Regions from separate parts of the Pseudomonas sp. VD-NE ins genome, predicted to be linked through region 4. Evidence: riboswitches for the same ligand, from Rfam matches in the RefSeq annotation. Region 4 holds a riboswitch; each other region holds the start of a gene.
What was found. Region 4 has a riboswitch for cobalamin ahead of cobW (cobalamin biosynthesis protein CobW). Riboswitches for the same ligand answer to the same signal wherever they lie in the genome.
Positions count from the first base shown of each region.

Region 1: another riboswitch for cobalamin. It lies ahead of RMV17_RS16280 (TonB-dependent receptor); the one in region 4 lies ahead of cobW (cobalamin biosynthesis protein CobW).
Region 2: another riboswitch for cobalamin. It lies ahead of cobO (cob(I)yrinic acid a,c-diamide adenosyltransferase); the one in region 4 lies ahead of cobW (cobalamin biosynthesis protein CobW).
Region 3: another riboswitch for cobalamin. It lies ahead of RMV17_RS11955 (ABC transporter substrate-binding protein); the one in region 4 lies ahead of cobW (cobalamin biosynthesis protein CobW).

Region 1 is NZ_CP134772.1:3,636,259-3,640,673, reverse strand. It holds gene RMV17_RS16280 (TonB-dependent receptor) at 1-1,365, opposite strand, end outside; cobalamin riboswitch at 1,457-1,663, opposite strand; gene RMV17_RS16275 (hypothetical protein) at 1,830-2,336, shown strand; gene RMV17_RS16270 (autotransporter outer membrane beta-barrel domain-containing protein) at 2,287-4,415, shown strand, end outside.
Region 2 is NZ_CP134772.1:1,910,322-1,914,736, forward strand. It holds gene RMV17_RS08435 (sorbosone dehydrogenase family protein) at 1-1,248, opposite strand, end outside; gene RMV17_RS08440 (hypothetical protein) at 1,315-1,899, opposite strand; cobalamin riboswitch at 2,063-2,294, shown strand; gene cobO (cob(I)yrinic acid a,c-diamide adenosyltransferase) at 2,375-2,986, shown strand; gene RMV17_RS08450 (cobyrinate a,c-diamide synthase) at 2,983-4,383, shown strand; gene bluB (5,6-dimethylbenzimidazole synthase) at 4,380-4,415, shown strand, end outside.
Region 3 is NZ_CP134772.1:2,698,182-2,702,596, forward strand. It holds gene RMV17_RS11950 (iron ABC transporter permease) at 1-743, opposite strand, end outside; gene RMV17_RS11955 (ABC transporter substrate-binding protein) at 752-1,765, opposite strand; cobalamin riboswitch at 1,909-2,103, opposite strand; gene RMV17_RS11960 (Ppx/GppA family phosphatase) at 2,146-3,081, opposite strand; gene phnX (phosphonoacetaldehyde hydrolase) at 3,425-4,252, opposite strand; gene RMV17_RS11970 (LysR substrate-binding domain-containing protein) at 4,327-4,415, opposite strand, start outside.
Region 4 is NZ_CP134772.1:2,806,682-2,811,096, forward strand. It holds gene RMV17_RS12355 (CbtA family protein) at 1-105, opposite strand, end outside; gene RMV17_RS12360 (CbtB domain-containing protein) at 117-314, opposite strand; cobalamin riboswitch at 438-660, opposite strand; cobalamin riboswitch at 1,710-1,922, shown strand; gene cobW (cobalamin biosynthesis protein CobW) at 2,020-3,093, shown strand; gene cobN (cobaltochelatase subunit CobN) at 3,097-4,415, shown strand, end outside.

The DNA.
Region 1 (4,415 bases), 830 kb from region 4:
GCGGTTGCCGATCTCGTCGCCCGGCTCGTTGACGAACAGTTGCTCGGCGTTCGGCAGTTTGTAGGCGCTGCCGTACTGACCGCGCACCGACCAGTTGTCGTTGAGGTCATACAGCGAAGTGAGCATGCCGACCGTGGCACTGTCGCCGCCGCTCATGCCTTCGTGACGCACGCCGATGCTCGGGTGCCAGTCGGGCAGGGCGTCGATCTGCGGACGCAGTTGCGTGTAAAACGCATGGGCTTCGGCCTTGTCGTTGTCGATGATCAGCACATCGTCCTGTCCCTTGAACCATTGGTTGTCGGTGCCGAACACCAGCACATGGCCGCCGGGCAGTTCAGCCTTGCCTTCGGCTTGCACACCCCAGTCGGTGAAGCCCCAATAGTCGTTGTGGTTGATGACGTTGGTGTCGCCACCGGCGACGTTGTTGACGCGCGTGTAGCGGGTGTCCCAGTCGTTGATATGCCCTTTTACGAAATAGCTCAGGCGCTCGTTGATGTTCTGCTCGAAGGTCGCCGTGGCGATCTGCTGCACGCGGTCGTTGGTAGTCTTGTGATTGTCGATCGGACGGGCGAAGTCGAGGTTGGCGTCGGCGTACTGGTAGAACAGTTCCAGTCGCGAATCATCGCCGAACGACTGAATGGCCTTGCCGCCGAACGTGGTGACTTCGTAGGCGCGGTTCTTCTCGCTGACGTTTTTCATGTCGCGGTTGCGATACGGCTGGTAACCGTCGGAGACGTTGTGGCTGACGTACGCCAGCAGACCGAGATCGCCAAAACCGTTCGTGAAGATGTTCTCGACCCGAGCGTCTTCGGTGGTGCCGCCGAAAGTGTCCACACCGAGGTTCACTTCGCCGGAGGCTTTGCGCGATTGCGGGCTGCGGGTGACGATGTTGATCACACCGGACACGGCTTGGGTGCCGAACAACAGGCTCTGGCCGCCCTTGAGCACTTCGATGCGCTCGATGGCATTGGCCGGCAGGGTGTCCAGATAGAGGCCGCCGTACAGGCGATTGTTCAGGCGCACGCCGTCGAGCAGGATCAGCGTGTCGTCATTGCGCCCACCGAGCAACGAATAAGTGCCGTAGTCGAAAGGACCGTTTTTCGGCGCCACATACAAGCCGGGAATGAACATCTGCATGACGCGGCTGACATCGGCGCTGGGGCCTGCGCGTTCGATCTGCTCACGGGTAACGATCTCGACCTTGCTGCCGAACTTCGCCATGTCGGCGACGGTGGTGGATTCCACCGACGGTGCAGAAACGATTTGCTGGTTGAGTTCCAGTGGCGCGTCATCGGCCAGCAGCAGCGGGCTGAACAGGCAGCCAAGGAACAGGGTTGGAGCAGAAGTGTTGAAAGGTCGAATCATTGTCTTCTCGAAAAGGATCTTCGCAGAAGAGCATGCAGGAGAAGGCATCGCGCACAGCCAATACCGGCCCATGCCCGCCCACCGCAGGATTTTGCCAAACGAAATTCCAGGCCGGTCTCCGGGCTCGCGCGTATCGAGGCTTTCACCTTCCCATGGCCGTTCGGCCACAGTGGTGTATCGAAAGCATCACGCGCATACCGTTGCGGGGGCAGCACCGGACTTGTTCGAAAAGAACGTACCGGTTTCCCGTTTCACCCCATGCACGGCGGCATGGGACACCTGAAACTGGGCGGCATCTGAACATTCGACAGACCGTTCGTCAACTTGCCGGTACCGACTCTCGAACCGCGAATTACCAACTTTGGAAATAACTACTAAGGTCAATAGCGGTCATCACAACGCAATATCGCGCGGCGTCGACAGGCGTGAGGGATACGCCAGGCACGCTGAACAGGGAGGTTCTCATGCACGGTGCCAGTAGCCATTATCACGGTGGGCACGCCCCGCATTTCATTCGCAACGCATTACTGGTCGCCATGGCCAACACCCTGATGTTCGCCGATGCGCAGGCCGCGTGCGGGCCTTTGGCGGCGGGTGCCTACAACGTCTCGCAAACCTGCTTGCCTGCCTCCGGTGTCGATGCGTCGATCAGCACTCAGACGGGCACCACCATCACCACCACCGCCGGCTCCTCGTTGAACAGTCGTGGCAACAATGCCAACACCACGCTGACACTCAGCGGCACCACGGTGAACAGCACGCCACCCACGGCCGCCAACGCAGTGTTTGCCAATGTCATCGGCACCACCGGCAACGCCAGCCTGAGTGTCAATGGCGCCACCAACACGGTCAATGTCGGTGGCAGTGGCCTCGATGCGCTGGCGATAACCAATGCCGGCGCCGGGGCGTCGACGTTTTTCAGTGAGTTCCGGTACCACGCTGAACATCCTCAACACCGTGGTCGGCAATGAACACGACGGCATTGACATCAATGCCAGCGGCGGCGGGGCGATCAACCTGAATCATCAGGGCAATGGCCAGATCACCTTGCTCGGCGGCAACGGCATCTGGACCAAAGCCACGGGCAGTGGCGAGATCAACGTCAACGTCGGCAGTGGCGTGAGCATTCTGGTCAACAATGATGATGCTCTGTCGGCCGGATCTCCGATCGGCGACGAAACGTTGCCCACGGCGGGCATTGGTAACCATGCCGGCGTGCATACCCGCGCAGTCAATGGCAACACCACACTGATCAACGCGGCGAACGTGCAGAGCATCGGCATGAACGCTTTCGGTCTGTTTACTGAAGGTGGCAATGGCATTACCCGTCTCACCAACAGCGGAACGCTGACCACCAGCGGCCTCAACGGTTTTGGCATTCGTTCGTTTGCCACGGTCGGCAGCATCGCCATCGTCAACAGTGGCGCTATCACGACGACGGGCGGTGCCGCGCACGGTATCTATGCCAATGACAACGTCGGCGGCAGCGGTTCGATCAGCATCGAGAACAATGCCGCCATCAACGTCGGCAGCACGGCAAACACCGCCGGTTCGCGGGCGATCTACGTGATCAAGCGCGGCACCGGTGATGTCTCGATCACCGGTAGCGGCAACATCAATGTCCTCGGCGACATCAACACCACCCGGGCCTACGCGATCATTGTCAGCGCGGAAAACAACAATGTGCTGATCGATTACTCGGGTGATCTGTTTGCCAGTGGCTTTGGCGCGGGCGGTATTCGGGTCGACTCGACCGGGGGCAGCGTCCAGGTCAACTATCGCGGCAATCGCATCGAAACCCTGCACAGCAACGCCAACGGCATCTATGTCTCGACGCAGTCGCCGACGGGCACGGTCAACGTCAACGCGGGCGGCACCATCATCACCCATTCGAACGCCGGTTCGGGCGACGGCACGGGCATTGGCGCCTTTGGTATCCAGGCGCTGACGCTGGGCGGCGATGTGGGTGTCGTTTTCAATGGTCCGCTGATCGACGTCAACGGCCAGGGCGCGGCAATTCTCGCCGGCAATGCCTTCAACTCGGGCAGCGGGCTGGGCACCTTGAATGTCAGCAACAGCGGGGAATTGATTGCGCGGGGCAATGAACAGCGCGGCATCCGCACGCTGTCGGTGACTGGCGCGCAGAGCGTGGTCAACAGCGGCGCGATCCAGACACTCGGCGCGAGCAACAGTCAGGGCATTCTCGCCGCGGCCTCGGGTGCAGCGGATCTGACAGTCAGCAACAGCGGCGCGATCACCACTCGAGGCATTGGCTCGTCGGCGATCGACGCGTTGACCGAGGGCGGCAGCGCCACCGTGACCAACACGGCAACCCTTCAGGGCGGGCGAGGCGACAGCAGCGGCGTCGCCCTCGGCGGTGCGAGCCAGACGTTGAACAACTCAGGTGCGATCAGTGCGCTGAGTGATGTCGCCGTACGCGCCGATGCGACCACACCGGGCACGACGTTTACGCTCAACAACACCGGGCAAATGACCGGCGCCGTGAATGCCGTCAGCGCGGCCAGTTCAGTGGCCAACAGCGGCACCTGGACGCTGCGCAATTTTACTGACAGCAGTGGCACCCGCGATACCTGGGGCGTTGCCGTCAGTGATCTCGGCGCATCGGGCGCCAACAGCATCGATAACAGCGGTGTGCTTCGTCTGGCGGCGCAACCGGCGACGGGCATCGTCAACTTCAACCCCAGCGGCGCCTATCTGCCTCTGGGGCAAACGGCCAATAGTCCAACGTTGGGCGGCGCCGTGCAGGGGCAGTTGCTCGGTGTAAACCGATTCACCAACAGCGGCACGCTTGACCTTGCCGCCGGCAGCAACACCGTCGGCAATGTGCTGCTGATCAGCGGCGCCAACACCGCCGGCACCGATGGCGGTGGGGTGTTCGTGTCCAATGGCGGCAGGTTGCTGCTTAACACCACGTTGAATGGCGGTGGCGCGAACAGTCTCTCCGACATGCTGGTGGTGGATTCGACGACCACCGCCAGTGGCCGCACCACCGGCGTGATCGTGAGCAACGTCGGCGGCCAGGGTGAACT
Region 2 (4,415 bases), 900 kb from region 4:
CTGATCGATCACCACGCCCACCGGCCGACCTAGCGCATTCTCGTCCTTGTCGAGGAAACCGGTCAGCACATCCACCGGTTTGCCGCTCGGCTTGCCACCGGTAAACGGCACGAAAATCACTTTGTAGCCACTGTGCGGTTTGCGATTCCATGAGCCGTGCTGGCCAATAAACGCGCCTTCCTTGAACTGCGCCGGCAAGGCGTTGCCCTCGGCAAAACTCAGGCCCAGCGAGGCGGTGTGCGGCCCGACCGCGTAATCCGGGGCGATGGCTTTGGCCACCAGGTCCGGGTTCTGCGGCGTAACACGCACATCGACATGCTGACCGTAGTAACTGAACGGCCAGCCATAGAAACCACCGTCCTTCACAGAGGTGATGTAGTCCGGCACCAGATCACTGCCGATCTCGTCGCGTTCGTTGACCGCTGTCCACAGCGCGCCACTTTTCGGCTCCCAGGCCAGGCCATTGGGGTTGCGGATGCCTGAGGCGAAGATGCGGTGATTGCCGGTCGCCCGATCGACTTCCCAGATTGCCGCGCGGCCTTCCTCCTTATCCAGACCATTTTCGCCGACGTTGCTGTTCGAGCCGACCGTGACGTACAGCTTGCTGCCGTCCTTGCTGGCAATAACGTTTTTCGTCCAGTGGTGATTCAGCGTGCCGCCGGGCAGATCGACAACCTTGATTGGTTGCGACTTGATCTCGGTCGCGCCGGGTTCGTAGTTAAAGCGCAGCAAGCGATCGGTATCTGCGACGTACAGGTCATTGCCGACCAGCGTCATGCCGAACGGCGAGTTGAGGTTCTGCAGAAACACCGTGCGCGTCTCAGCCACGCCATCGTGATCGGCGTCACGCAGCAAGGTGATGCGGTTTGGGCTCGGTACGCCAGCGCCAGCCTTGCCCATGACCTTCTTCATCACCCAGCCACGAATGCCGCTGCTGTCATCCGGTTTTGGCGGGGCATTGGTTTCCGCCACTAGCACATCGCCATTGGGCAAGACATAGAGCCAGCGTGGATGATCGAGGCCTTCGGCGAACGCTGCCACCTGAGTGCCCGCCGCCGCGGTCGGTTTACCGCCCGCGGGCCAGCCGATCGCCGGGGCGATGTTCACCGTCGGGATCAGGGTCTTGTTCGGTTCGGGCAGTTTTGGTGACGGGCCGGTGCCGTCGGAGACTTGCAGGCTGGAGGTTTCACCGCAGGCGGCGAGTCCTCCGGCGAAGGCGATGACAAAAACGAACTGGGGCTTGCGCATTGCTGATCTTCCCTATGAATGCATTCCTAATCATAGAGGAGGGCGCAAGCCCGATGGTTCAACTGCTCAGCCGCGGGCTTCCTTGAACAGCACGGCGATGCCCGGGTGATAGTTGCCGGCTTCGCTGCGCAATTTGCGATAGGCATAGGGGAAATACCAGGCGACGGCGCAGGTGTGTTCCTTTTGCAGGTCGTCGACCATGTCCTGCAACTCTTCGGGGCTGGCGCTGTGCTGGGCTTTTTGCGGCGCGACAAACAGGCAGCCGAGCTTGAGGTCGCTGGCATAGCTGATGCGTTTGGCGTCGTTGGTGATGTCCAGCAGGGCTTGAGTCAGATTCAGGTTGGTAACCTTTGGCCAGCGCTGGGTGGCCTGGATAAAGGCGCGGTCTTCGGCGCCGGCCAGAAACAGATCGGCGCGAGCGTTGCGCTCGCCTTCTTCGTTCTGTTTGCGCGTGGCAGTGTCGTTCAAAGTAACCAGCTCGGCCATCCACGCCGCTGCCGAGAGCAATCCGAGATTGGCCTTCTCGTCATGCCAGTAAGGCGTGTCGCTGTCGCCGCGAACGGCGTTGTAGCGGTCGATACAGTCAAACCAGCGTTCAAGCACCGGGCGCAGAAATTCCAGGCGCGGGTTGCTGATGATCATGCCTTGCATCGTCATCATCCTTTATTGTTGTGGTGGGCTTTTCGGGAAAAGCATGGCTCTTTGATATCATTTGTATCAGTGTGGCACAAGATTGGCGGCAGATAATTGATCGGCGGCAGTTATTCGCCCGATGGCCGCCTCTTTAATTGACGCTCCACCCCCAACCCTCTAACCTTCGCGGCTTGTTTCAGGTGCTCTGTGACCGCTGTCGACAGAGTGAAACAGGGAAGCCGGTGAGGGTTGTCTTCAAGCGAAGAACTACCACGATCCCGGCGCTGCCCCCGCAACGGTAAATGAGTGAAAACTGCGCCTTGAGCCACTGCCTCGAAAGAAGCGGGAAGGCGCGCAGTCAGGCGAAACGCCGCTCATGAGCCCGGAGACCGGCCTGATCCATCCAGCGGCATCACGGTGGGCGATGCCAGGCTTTTTGCCGTCTATTCTTGTGCCTGCCCGCCGTTATCCAGCCTCAACGGAGAGCTCCCCCATGACTGATTCCCCCGAGCGCGACGAACGCCATCTGGCGCGTATGCAGCGCAAAAAAGCCGTGATCGATGAACGCATCGCCAACTCGCCCGACGAGTGCGGTCTGGTGTTGGTGCTGACTGGCAATGGCAAAGGTAAAAGCAGCTCGGCCTTCGGCATGCTCGCCCGCGCCATGGGCCACGGCATGCAGTGCGGTGTGGTGCAGTTCATCAAGGGCCGCAACAGCACCGGCGAAGAGCTGTTTTTCCGCCGCTTTCCCGAGCAAGTCCGCTTCCACGTGATGGGCGAAGGCTTCACCTGGGAAACCCAGGATCGTCAGCGCGACATCGCCGCTGCCGAAGCCGCGTGGGCGGTTTCCCGTGAGCTGCTGCGCGATCCGTCGATCGGTCTGGTGGTGCTCGACGAACTCAACATCGCCCTCAAGCACGGCTACCTCGATCTCGATCAGGTGCTCAGCGATCTGCAGGCGCGTCCGCCGATGCAGCACGTGATCGTCACCGGTCGCGCGGCCAAGCCGGAAATGATCGAGATGGGCGACACGGTCACCGAAATGGGCATGCTCAAACACGCCTTCCAGGCCGGCATCAAAGCGCAGAAAGGCGTCGAACTTTGAATCAACCACGTCACTGCCCGGCGGTCCTGATCGCCGCGCCGGCCTCCGGTCAGGGCAAGACCACCGTCACCGCCGCGCTCGCCCGTTTGCATCGCAATCAGGGGCGCAAGGTACGCGTGTTCAAATGCGGCCCGGACTTCCTTGATCCGATGATTCTCGAGCGCGCCAGCGGTGCGCCGGTGTATCAATTGGACATGTGGATGGTCGGCGAGCAGGAAAGTCGTCGTCTGTTATGGGAAGCCGCCGCCGAGGCGGATCTGATTCTGATCGAAGGCGTGATGGGCCTGTTCGACGGCACGCCGTCCAGTGCCGATCTGGCGCGACACTTCGGTGTACCGGTGCTTGGCGTGATTGATGGGACGGCGATGGCGCAGACCTTTGGTGCGTTGGCGCTAGGTTTGGCGAAGTATCAGCCGGATCTGCCGTTTGCCGGTGTATTGGCCAATCGAGTCGGCACCTTGCGCCATGCGCAATTGCTCGAAGGCAGCCTCACTGAGGGGCTGCGCTGGTACGGCGCGTTGTCCAGAGAAACCGGCATCGAATTGCCGAGCCGCCATCTCGGTCTGGTCCAGGCCAGTGAATTGAATGACCTCGATGTACGCCTCGACGCTGCCGCCGATGCATTGGCCAGCAGTTGCGAGGTAGCGCTGCCACCGGCCGTGGAGTTCGCCGCGCCGGACGTCATCGCTGTCGAGCCGCTGCTGAAGAATGTACGAATCGCCGTCGCCCGAGATGAAGCGTTTGCCTTCACCTACGGCGCGAGTCTGGATCTGCTGCGCGCGATGGGCGCCGAGTTGAGTTTCTTCTCGCCGATCCGCGACACGCAATTGCCTGAGGCGGACAGCCTGTATTTGCCCGGTGGGTATCCGGAACTGCACCACGTTGCGTTGTCGCAGAACACCGCGATGCTGGAGGCGATTCGTGCGCATCATGCGGCGGGGAAACCGTTGCTCGCTGAGTGTGGCGGGATGCTGTATCTGCTCGACTCGCTGACCGATGTTGAAGGTACGCGTGCTGAACTGGTCGGGTTGCTCAAGGGCGACGCGGTGATGCAAAAGCGTCTGGCGGCGCTGGCGCTGCAGGCGGTGGATCTGCCGGAAGGGTCGTTGCGCGGGCACACTTATCACCACTCCTTGACGACGACTGAGTTGCCGCCGATTGCGCGTGGCTTGAGCCCGAATGGCGGGCGTGGGGCCGAGGCGGTTTATCGGGAAGGGCGGATGACGGCTTCTTATGTGCACTTCTATTTTCCGTCGAATCCTGTGGCTGTCGCTGCACTGTTTGTGACTGACCTTGAGGCCGCCATCGCTGGCAAGCCAGCTCCCACAGGGGATTGCGTTTCGTCAGGTATTGCACCACCCACTGTGGGAGCTGGCTTGCCAGCGATGGGGCCATGACCGACAACACATTCTCCGAAGCCGAACGCGAA
Region 3 (4,415 bases), 110 kb from region 4:
ACCAGCGCCGCGCAGCCAATCAACAAAATCTGCACACGTCGCACCGGAATGCCGAGAGACGCCGCCGAATCCGCGCCAAAGGTAAACGCATCCAGCGCCCGCCGATGCCACAGACACACGACCAACCCGAACACGGCCACCGGCACCGCCAACCACACCGACGGCCAACGCACGCCACCGAGATTGCCCAGCAGCCAGAACATGATCCCGCGTGCCTGCTCGGAGCTGGCCGAGCGGGTAATCAGAAACGCCGTCAGCGCATTGAACAGCTGCGAGCCGGCAATCCCCGCAAGAATGATTTGCCCGGTGCCGCTCGCCGAACCGCTGACCCGCGCCAGCAGAATCACCAGCACAAACGCTGTCACTGCGCCGGCAAATGCACCGACGGATAACGAGATCATTCCGGCGCCAACCCCGAGCAACGCCACCATCACCGCCCCGGTCGAGGCGCCGGCAGAAATCCCCAGCAGATAGGGATCCGCCAACGGGTTGCGCAGAAGCGACTGCAAGATCACCCCGCACGTCGCCAGACCGGCACCGCACGCGGCCGCGACCAGTGCGCGGGTCAAGCGGTAGTTCCAGACGATGCCTTCGTCGATAGGGTCGAGCACATGCCCGGCGCCCCACAATTTGTTCGCCAGCACTTGCACGACCACGCCCGGTTCAATCGAGGTTTCACCGATGGCCACGCCAGCAACTACGGCAATCAACAGCGTCGCCAGGGCCAGCAACGTACGGATCAGACTGGCACTCATTGCGACAGGTCATAGCCGTTGATGGCCGTGGCCAGTTGCTCAATGCCGTCGAACATGCGCAGGCTCGCCTGCATGGCCATGGCGTCGAGAATGATGATGCGGTTGTGCTTCACCGCGTCCATATTGCGCGTCACCGGGTCGCTGCGCAGGAAGGCGAGTTTCTTTTCATAGTCGTCAGCGGGGAAGCGTCGGCGATCCATGCGCGCGATGACCAGGAAGGTCGGATTAGCCTTGGCGATGGTTTCCCAGCCGACCGTTGGCCACTCTTCATCGGACTCCACCACGTTGCGCACGCCGAGGGTGCTGAGCATGAAATCGGGAATGCCTTTGTGCCCGGCCACGAATGGCTCGATGTCCATTTGTGCGCTGGAGAACCACACCAGTGCGCTGGCATCCTTGAGCTGTTTGCCTTGGGCGGTGGCGATCGATTTGGCGAGGCTGGCCTTGAGTTCATCATTGAGCTGCTGGCCACGCTCCTGCACATCGAAGATCTGCGCCAGTTGGCTCACGCTCTTGTAAATCGTGTCGATGCGGAACGGCGCCAGCCGCGTACCGTCGGCGCCGACGAGGTTGTCCTTGGCTTCGCAATCGGAAGGTAGCAGGTAAGTCGGAATCTTCAGTTCATGAAACTGCTCGCGGGTGCCGACCGCACCTTGCGGGCCGACCATCCATTCCAGCTCGACAGCCACCAGTTCCGGGCGCTTGCCGATCACCGATTCGAAACTCGGTTCGTTGTCGGCCAGGCGCTCGATCTGGTCGTTCTGCGCCTTGTATCTGGCCAATACATTGTTGAACCACAGTGACGTGCCGACGACTTTGTCGCTCAGGCCCATGGCGTAGAGCATTTCCGTGCCGGCCTGGCCGATGGTCACGGTGCGCGTCGGTGCGTGCTGGAAGGTCAGGGTGCTGCCGCAGTTTTCTATCGTCAGTGGATAGACAGTCGGTGCCGCCTGCGCCAGGGCGCCAAGGCTCAGGCCGGTGATGAGGGTGGCAATGCGGGGCAGCAGCATGGGGCAGTCTCCGAGGGAACCGTACGGGGAGCGGGAGAGTACGGATCGGAAACACATCTTCGAACGCAGTCAGGGCAACAGCGCAAGGCCGGGCAGTAAACAAAGACGCGCACGGCACGATGTCCTTCCCGGACACCCCGCCGGTTAGTAGTCACTGTGCCGGCAGGTCTCCTGACTGATGCGTCATCGCCTGGCTCCGGCCTTCCCGGGGTTCACCCAGTGGCAGTCGTGGAGCAGGCTCGGCACCTACAGTTGCGGGGGCAGTTCCGGTCAATGCTGTGCAAGCATCTCGGATTCCCTATTAGTCCCCTTCGGGAACCGACGGCGGCATGGTAGTCGATCGAGCCGCTGAAGGGGAGACGAATCTGCCGTGGCGAGGATTAGTGCTGGCTCATCAAACCGTGCAATACGCCCAAACGCAGACCCGGTTCTGACGGCAACATTTGTGCGATGCCGAACACTTTGAAGGCGGCCAGCATCAACACCAGACCGCCGGGCAAAATGCTCTGACGATGAGGTTGCAGCCCGGCCAGTTTCAGTTGCTGGACGTTGTTCACCTTCAGCAGAAGCAGCGACAGGCGCAGCAGTCCGCCGTAGGTGATGCCGTCCTGACCGTAGTCGTTGAGGCGATTGGCCTTGAGCACTTTAGCCAGCATGCGCGCAGTGCCGGACGAACCGATGGTTTGCTGCCAGCCCTGCGCACGATAGCGCCGGGCAACCTTTTCAAACTGCAGGATGGCGAAGCGTTCGGCCTCCTGTAGCGCGCCGGCAGACACGTCACCGCCGCGAAAGAAGCGCGTGCTCAAGGTGCCGCTGCCGATGGCGATGCTTTCGGTGAGCAACGGTTGCGAGCCTTGGCCGAGGATCAGCTCGGTTGAGCCGCCGCCGATGTCGACCACCAGGCGCAGGTCTTCAGCGCTTGGCAAGGCGTGGGTCACGCCGGCATAGACCAGACGCGCTTCTTCATGGCCGCAAATGACGTCGATGGGAAAGCCCAGATGCCGCTCGGCACTGGCCAGAAACAGCTGCGCATTGTCAGCCTCGCGCACCGCGCTGGTGGCCACCGCACGGACTCGGCCGGCCTCGAAACCGCGCAGCTTCTTGCCGAACCGCGCCAATGCTTGCCAGCCGCGATCCAGTGCCAAGGCATCCAGCGCGCCACCGTCAAAGCCCTCGGCGAGGCGTACCGGTTCGCGCAGGGTTTTCACTTCCTGAATCTGCAGGCCTTTTCGACTGCGCACTGACTGGCCGATCATCAGGCGAAAGGCATTCGAACCCAGGTCGATGGCGGCAAACAGCGAGGCGTCTTCTTTCATGGGAATCCTTGCAGAGCATCCGTCGCGAGGCTCAAGACGGTTTGCGAGGATTCTGCCGTGATCTTGATGACATCCTGATGACGGGGCGGGGGCGATCTAATGAATTTGGTGCTGTCATGACACTGTCATTATCCGGCGTCTATGCTGGGGCCAATACATCGCGTGTTCTTAAAGTTTTTGCTGCCATTTTTGGCAGCTTTTTTTTGCCTGCGATTTAGCTGTTGATCGTTCCCACGCTCCGCGTGGGAATGCCTCTAGGGACGCTCTGCGTCCAGTGACGCGGAGCGTCACGGGCTGCATTCCCACGCAGAGCGTGGGAACGATCAGGGGTAAGGGGGATGCGTCAGCAAACTTGCGGGGTTTCGCCCCGGGCCAGACGCGCATTGATGTCGTCAATCACTTCCGGCAGCTCGGCGATGGTGTCAATTAGATAATGCGGGCGCGAAGGCGCGAACATCTTGCCGATCCGCGCACGTTCTTCCGCCAGTCGATCCAACGGCAGCGCCTTGTATTGCTCGTAGGTCAGGCCCAGCGCATTGCCGGAGCAAGTCAACGCCACCGTCCACATACCGGCGGCGCGCCCTTCGAGAATCCCCGGCCAGGTGTCATCGACCTTTACGCACGCCGCCACGTCATCAATGCCCAGAGCAATCACGTTGGCCAGCGCCTGCGCCGGATATGGCCGGCCGTTGGGCACTTCATCGGTGGCGACGACATGGTCAGCGACGTAGCCATTTTCTCGCGCCAGTTCGACGACCTTGGCCATCACCACCGCCGGATAACCCGAGCAGGAGCCGATTTTCAAACCCTTGTCGCGCAATGCTGCAATGGCTTCGAGCGCGCCGGGAATCAACGCCGAATGCAGGGCGATTTTTTCGATCTGCAACGGCATGAAGCGCTCGTAGATTGCCGTGACATCGTCGTCACTCGGCAAGCGATCAAACGCTGCACGATAGCGCTCAGCGATCTGCGGCAGGTTGCACAGGGTGCGAATGTGATCCCACTTGCCCATGCCCATCGGCCCGCGCGCTTCTTCCAGCGACACGGTGACGCCAAACTCGGCAAAGGCTTCGACGAAAATCTGCGTCGGTGCAAACGAGCCGAAATCGACAACGGTGCCGGCCCAGTCGAGGATCGCGGCTTGCAGGTGAGTCGGTTGTTGGTACTGCATGGTCAATCTCCGTTTTCAGGTACGCGTGGGCCGTCCCTCGGCAATGAGGTAGGCGGTTCAAGGGTCAGTGCTGATCAGGTCAGCGGTGGATTCGCATCAAACAGTTCGGCAATCACTGGCCGGTTCCGGCGGATACCGAGGCAGCACAGGTGGTATTCGATAA
Region 4 (4,415 bases):
CGCCTGCAGAATCAGCGGCGAGACCCAAAAGCTTTGCAGCAGGGTGAGGAGCAGGGCGGCCAGCAGACCGGTGAAACCTGCGGTTTGCGCAATACGCTTGATCATGTCGGCAGGTCTCAGTGGCACGGGAACGCGGCGCTGTGGCGGGTATCGTGGGCGGCGTTGTGCACCGCTTCGATGTGCGAGAAACCGGCGAAGTAGACCAGGCTGGCGCCGAGGATCGACGCAAAGATCGCGGCGCTCAGGCGTTGGCTCAGGGTGGCGGTGCTGGTGATTTTGTCCGTGTTGCTGCCGGTGCTGCTGATGATCGACATGGCGCTTCCCTCTGGAGTGTCAGCGGGTGATTTGAGCGCATGAAAACCCCTGCGGGTCGGGCTCGCAGAGGTTCGAACAGCGCCCGCCCACCGCGGGTTTGTTATGTTCAGCGACGCACAAGGTGCGGGCTGTGTGTTGCGGGCCGGTCTCCGGGCTCACGAGGGGTTGGCGTCAGGCCGACCTGCAAGCGTCACCTTCCCATGCCGCACTGGCACAGTGGTTTTGACGCTTCGCTCGCTTACCGTTGCGGGGGCAGCACTGGACTGACATGGGCTTGAGTAAAGCACATGATTCACCGGTTTCCCGTTTCACCCTGTGAAGGGCACCCGTAACAAGTTGTGTAGGAGAGCATGAGGCGGGGATTTGAGTCAATGAATGGGGGGCATATCCGTTGCTGCGGTAACGGCTGCTTAGGGTTCCGCCCTTACGGCGGGTCACTTTTTACAAACGCCTAAAAAGTAACCAAAAACGCTTTGCCCTGACGTTCGGCCCGCTCGCTAAAGCTCGGGGTTCCTTCGCTCCGGGATTGATCCGGGGGGCATCGTCTACGGTTTGCTTCGCTGCACCTCCTCTCGATGTGTTTGGCTGCGCCAAACGGTCGCTACGCTCCCCCCCCCGGATCAATCCCTCCACTCAGCCTGCCGACGGGCTCCGAGATCAAGATCAAGAGCAGGCGAGCTGACACTCGGCCTATTGAGTGGTGAGGAGCACAGCGTGTTCGGCTTTGGTTTTGTGGTGAATTCTCCCCTCATCGGAACGCCGCCCGCCCAGCCCTCTCCCGGAGGGAGAGGGAGCCGATTTGTGGGCTTTTCAGAATCTGAGTTCAACTCGATATCGCACGTCGGCGTACCTCCTCCAAACACCTCAATCAGTTCCCTCTCCCTCCGGGAGAGGGCTAGGGTGAGGGGCTTTTGATCTGGCTTGTGATTTTTGCTTTTCAAAGCCTGAGTTCGACTCGGTATCGCACGTCGGCGTACCTCCCCCAAACACCGAGATCAGTCCCCTCTCCCTCTGGGAGAGGGCTAGGGTGAGGGGCTCTTGATCTGGCTTTGGTTCTTGATCTGGCTTTTGATCTGGCTTTTTTGCCCCTTCGGCAGGCCGAGCGAAGGTGTTCATCCGGGGGGTAGGCGCGCAGCGCCGTTCGACGAAGTCGAACACATCGAGAGGAGGTGCAGCGAAGCAAACCGTAGGCGATGCCCCCGGATGGACACCGTAGTGAGGGAACACTGAGCCTCAGCGAAGTGCCGTACGCCGGGGCAAAGCCTTTTGCTTACTTTTCGGCGTCTGGAAAAGTGAGTCGCTGTAAGAGCGAAACCGCCAGCGGCGGCACCCGCAGCAAAGGATATGCTCACATAACCAAACCCCAACCCCATTGACCCATAAGCAAGCCATGCGTAGCCTTGCGCCTTCGAGGTTCTTCGGCCCACGCCGAAGCTAAGAAGGGAACGCGGTCAATGCCGCGGCTGCCCCCGCAACTGTGAACGGTGCTGTTCGCTGCCACGCCACTGCCAGCTCAACTTATGAGCCAGCGGGAAGGCGCAGCAAACGCCAGGCCCAACGCCTGAACACCGTCAGCCAGGAGACCTGCCTCGCACAGATTCTCACTACAACCGGGCGGGGTGATCCGGTGGCGAACGCTTCCGGCGCGCACGCGCGTTGCCGGTTCTCGTCCCGTATGCCCGCCGCTTGCCAAAGGGCATACCGATGAAAACACTGGCCAAACTCCCCGTCACCATCGTCACCGGCTTCCTCGGCTCGGGCAAAACCACACTGCTGCGGCACATGCTCGACAACGCTCAGGGCCGCCGCATCGCGGTGATCGTCAACGAGTTCGGCGAGTTGGGCATCGACGGTGAAATTCTCAAGCAATGCACCATCGGTTGCACCGAAGAAGAAGCCACCGGCCGCGTTTACGAACTGGCCAACGGCTGCCTGTGCTGCACCGTTCAGGAAGAATTCTTCCCGGTGATGCGCGAACTGGTCGCGCGTCGCGGCGATCTCGACCACATCCTCATCGAAACTTCCGGTCTGGCCCTGCCAAAACCTTTGGTGCAAGCCTTCCAGTGGCCGGAAATCCGCAGTGCCTGCACCGTTGACGCGGTGATCACCGTGGTCGACAGCCCGGCCGTGGCCGCTGGCACTTTCGCTGCGTTCCCGGATCAGGTCGATGCTCAGCGCAAACTCGACCCGAACCTCGATCACGAATCGCCGCTGCACGAACTGTTCGCCGACCAACTGGCCAGCGCCGACCTCGTCATCCTCAACAAGGCCGACCAGACCAGCCCGGAAGATCTCGCTCGCGTCCGCGCTGAAGTCGCCGAAGAGCTGCCACCGGCGGTGAAAATCATCGAAGCCAGCAACGGCCGTCTGCCGCTGGACGTGCTGATCGGCCTCGGCGCCGGTTCCGAAGAACACATCGACAGCCGTCACAGTCACCACGACCATCACCACGGTGAAGGCGATGATGATCACGATGACCACGATCACGACGCCTTCGATTCGATCTCCATCGAACTGCCGCAGGCCGACGAAAGCCTGCTGCTCGATGCCCTGACGCAACTGGTGGTCAAGCACGGCATCCTCCGTGTCAAAGGTTTCGCTGCCATTCCGAACAAGCCGATGCGCCTGCTGATCCAGGGCGTGGGCACGCGTTTCGACAAGCATTTCGACCGTCAGTGGGGCGCCGATGAAGCGCGCGTCACGCGTCTGGTGCTGATCGGCCAGGAACTCGACGCCGCCCAACTCGAAGCGCAACTGCGCGCCGCGCTCAGCGTTTAAGCCATGCACCTGCTCAGGACTCAGCCCGGCGGTTTCGTCTCGGATGACAACATTGCCGACCTTGGCCAAACCCCCGCCGAGCTGGTGATCCTGTGCAGCGGCGACTCTAGCCTCGCGCTGCTCGCCGAAGCCGCGCAGCAGTTGCCCGAGGATTACCCGAGCCTGCGTCTGGCCAATCCGATGCAGGTGCAGAATCACGCTTCGGTCGATCTGTACGTCGATGAAGTGTTGCGTCACGCCAAGGTGATCCTGATCTCGCTGCACGGCGGCATCGCCTATTGGCGTTACGGCGTCGAGCGTCTGATCGAGTTGTCCGAGCGCGGTGTGCAGGTGATTCTGGTGCCGGGCGATGACCGGCCCGATCCGGAGCTCAGCGACCTGAGCACCGTCAATGCCGAGGATCGCGACCGGCTCTGGCAATTCTTGCGGCAGGGCGGTATGGGCAATGCGCTGGATTTCTTCCGCTGCCTGGCCACCCGTTGGCTCGCCCGCGATTACGCTTGGGAAGAACCGCAAGCCCTGCCGCGCACGGCGATTTACCACCCGAATAAAACCAGCGCCGCACTGAGTGACTGGCAAGCCGAATGGCTGCCCGAGAACCCGGTCGCGGCGGTGCTGTTTTACCGCTCGCATTTGCAAGCGGCGAACACCGCGTTCATCGATGTTTTCTGCCAGCGCTTGCAGGTGGCGGGTCTTAATCCGTTGCCCATCGCGGTGGCCAGTCTGAAAGAGCCCGGCTGCCTGACGGTAGTCGAGGATTGGTTGGATGAGATCGAGGCCGGTGTAATTCTCAACACCACCGGATTCGCTCAGTCCAGCCCCGAAGCGCCGCACTTGCGGCCGTTTCGCCGCGACATCCCGGTGATTCAGGCGATCTGCGCGCAGGACAACGAGCCTGGTTGGCGTGACAGCGAGCAGGGCCTCGGCCCGCGCGATCTGGCCATGCACATTGCCTTGCCGGAACTCGACGGACGCATCATCAGCCGGCCGATCAGCTTCAAGGATCTGGCCTGGCGCAGTGAGCGCAGTCAGTCCGATGTGGTCTGCTATCGCGCGCAGCCTGAGCGCATGGATTTTGTCGCCGAACTGGCGCGGCGCTGGATCGATCTGGCGCGGGTGCCGAACGGCGAAAAACGCATCGCGTTGATTCTCGCCAACTACCCGACCCGTGATGGCCGCATCGGAAACGGCGTCGGTCTCGACACGCCGGCAGCGGCGCTGAATATTTTGCGTGCCTTGCAAGCTGAGGGATATCCGCTCACCGCTGAGCTGCCGGAGAGCGGCACCGAGTTGATCCAGCAATTGCTCGGCGGCGTCAGCAA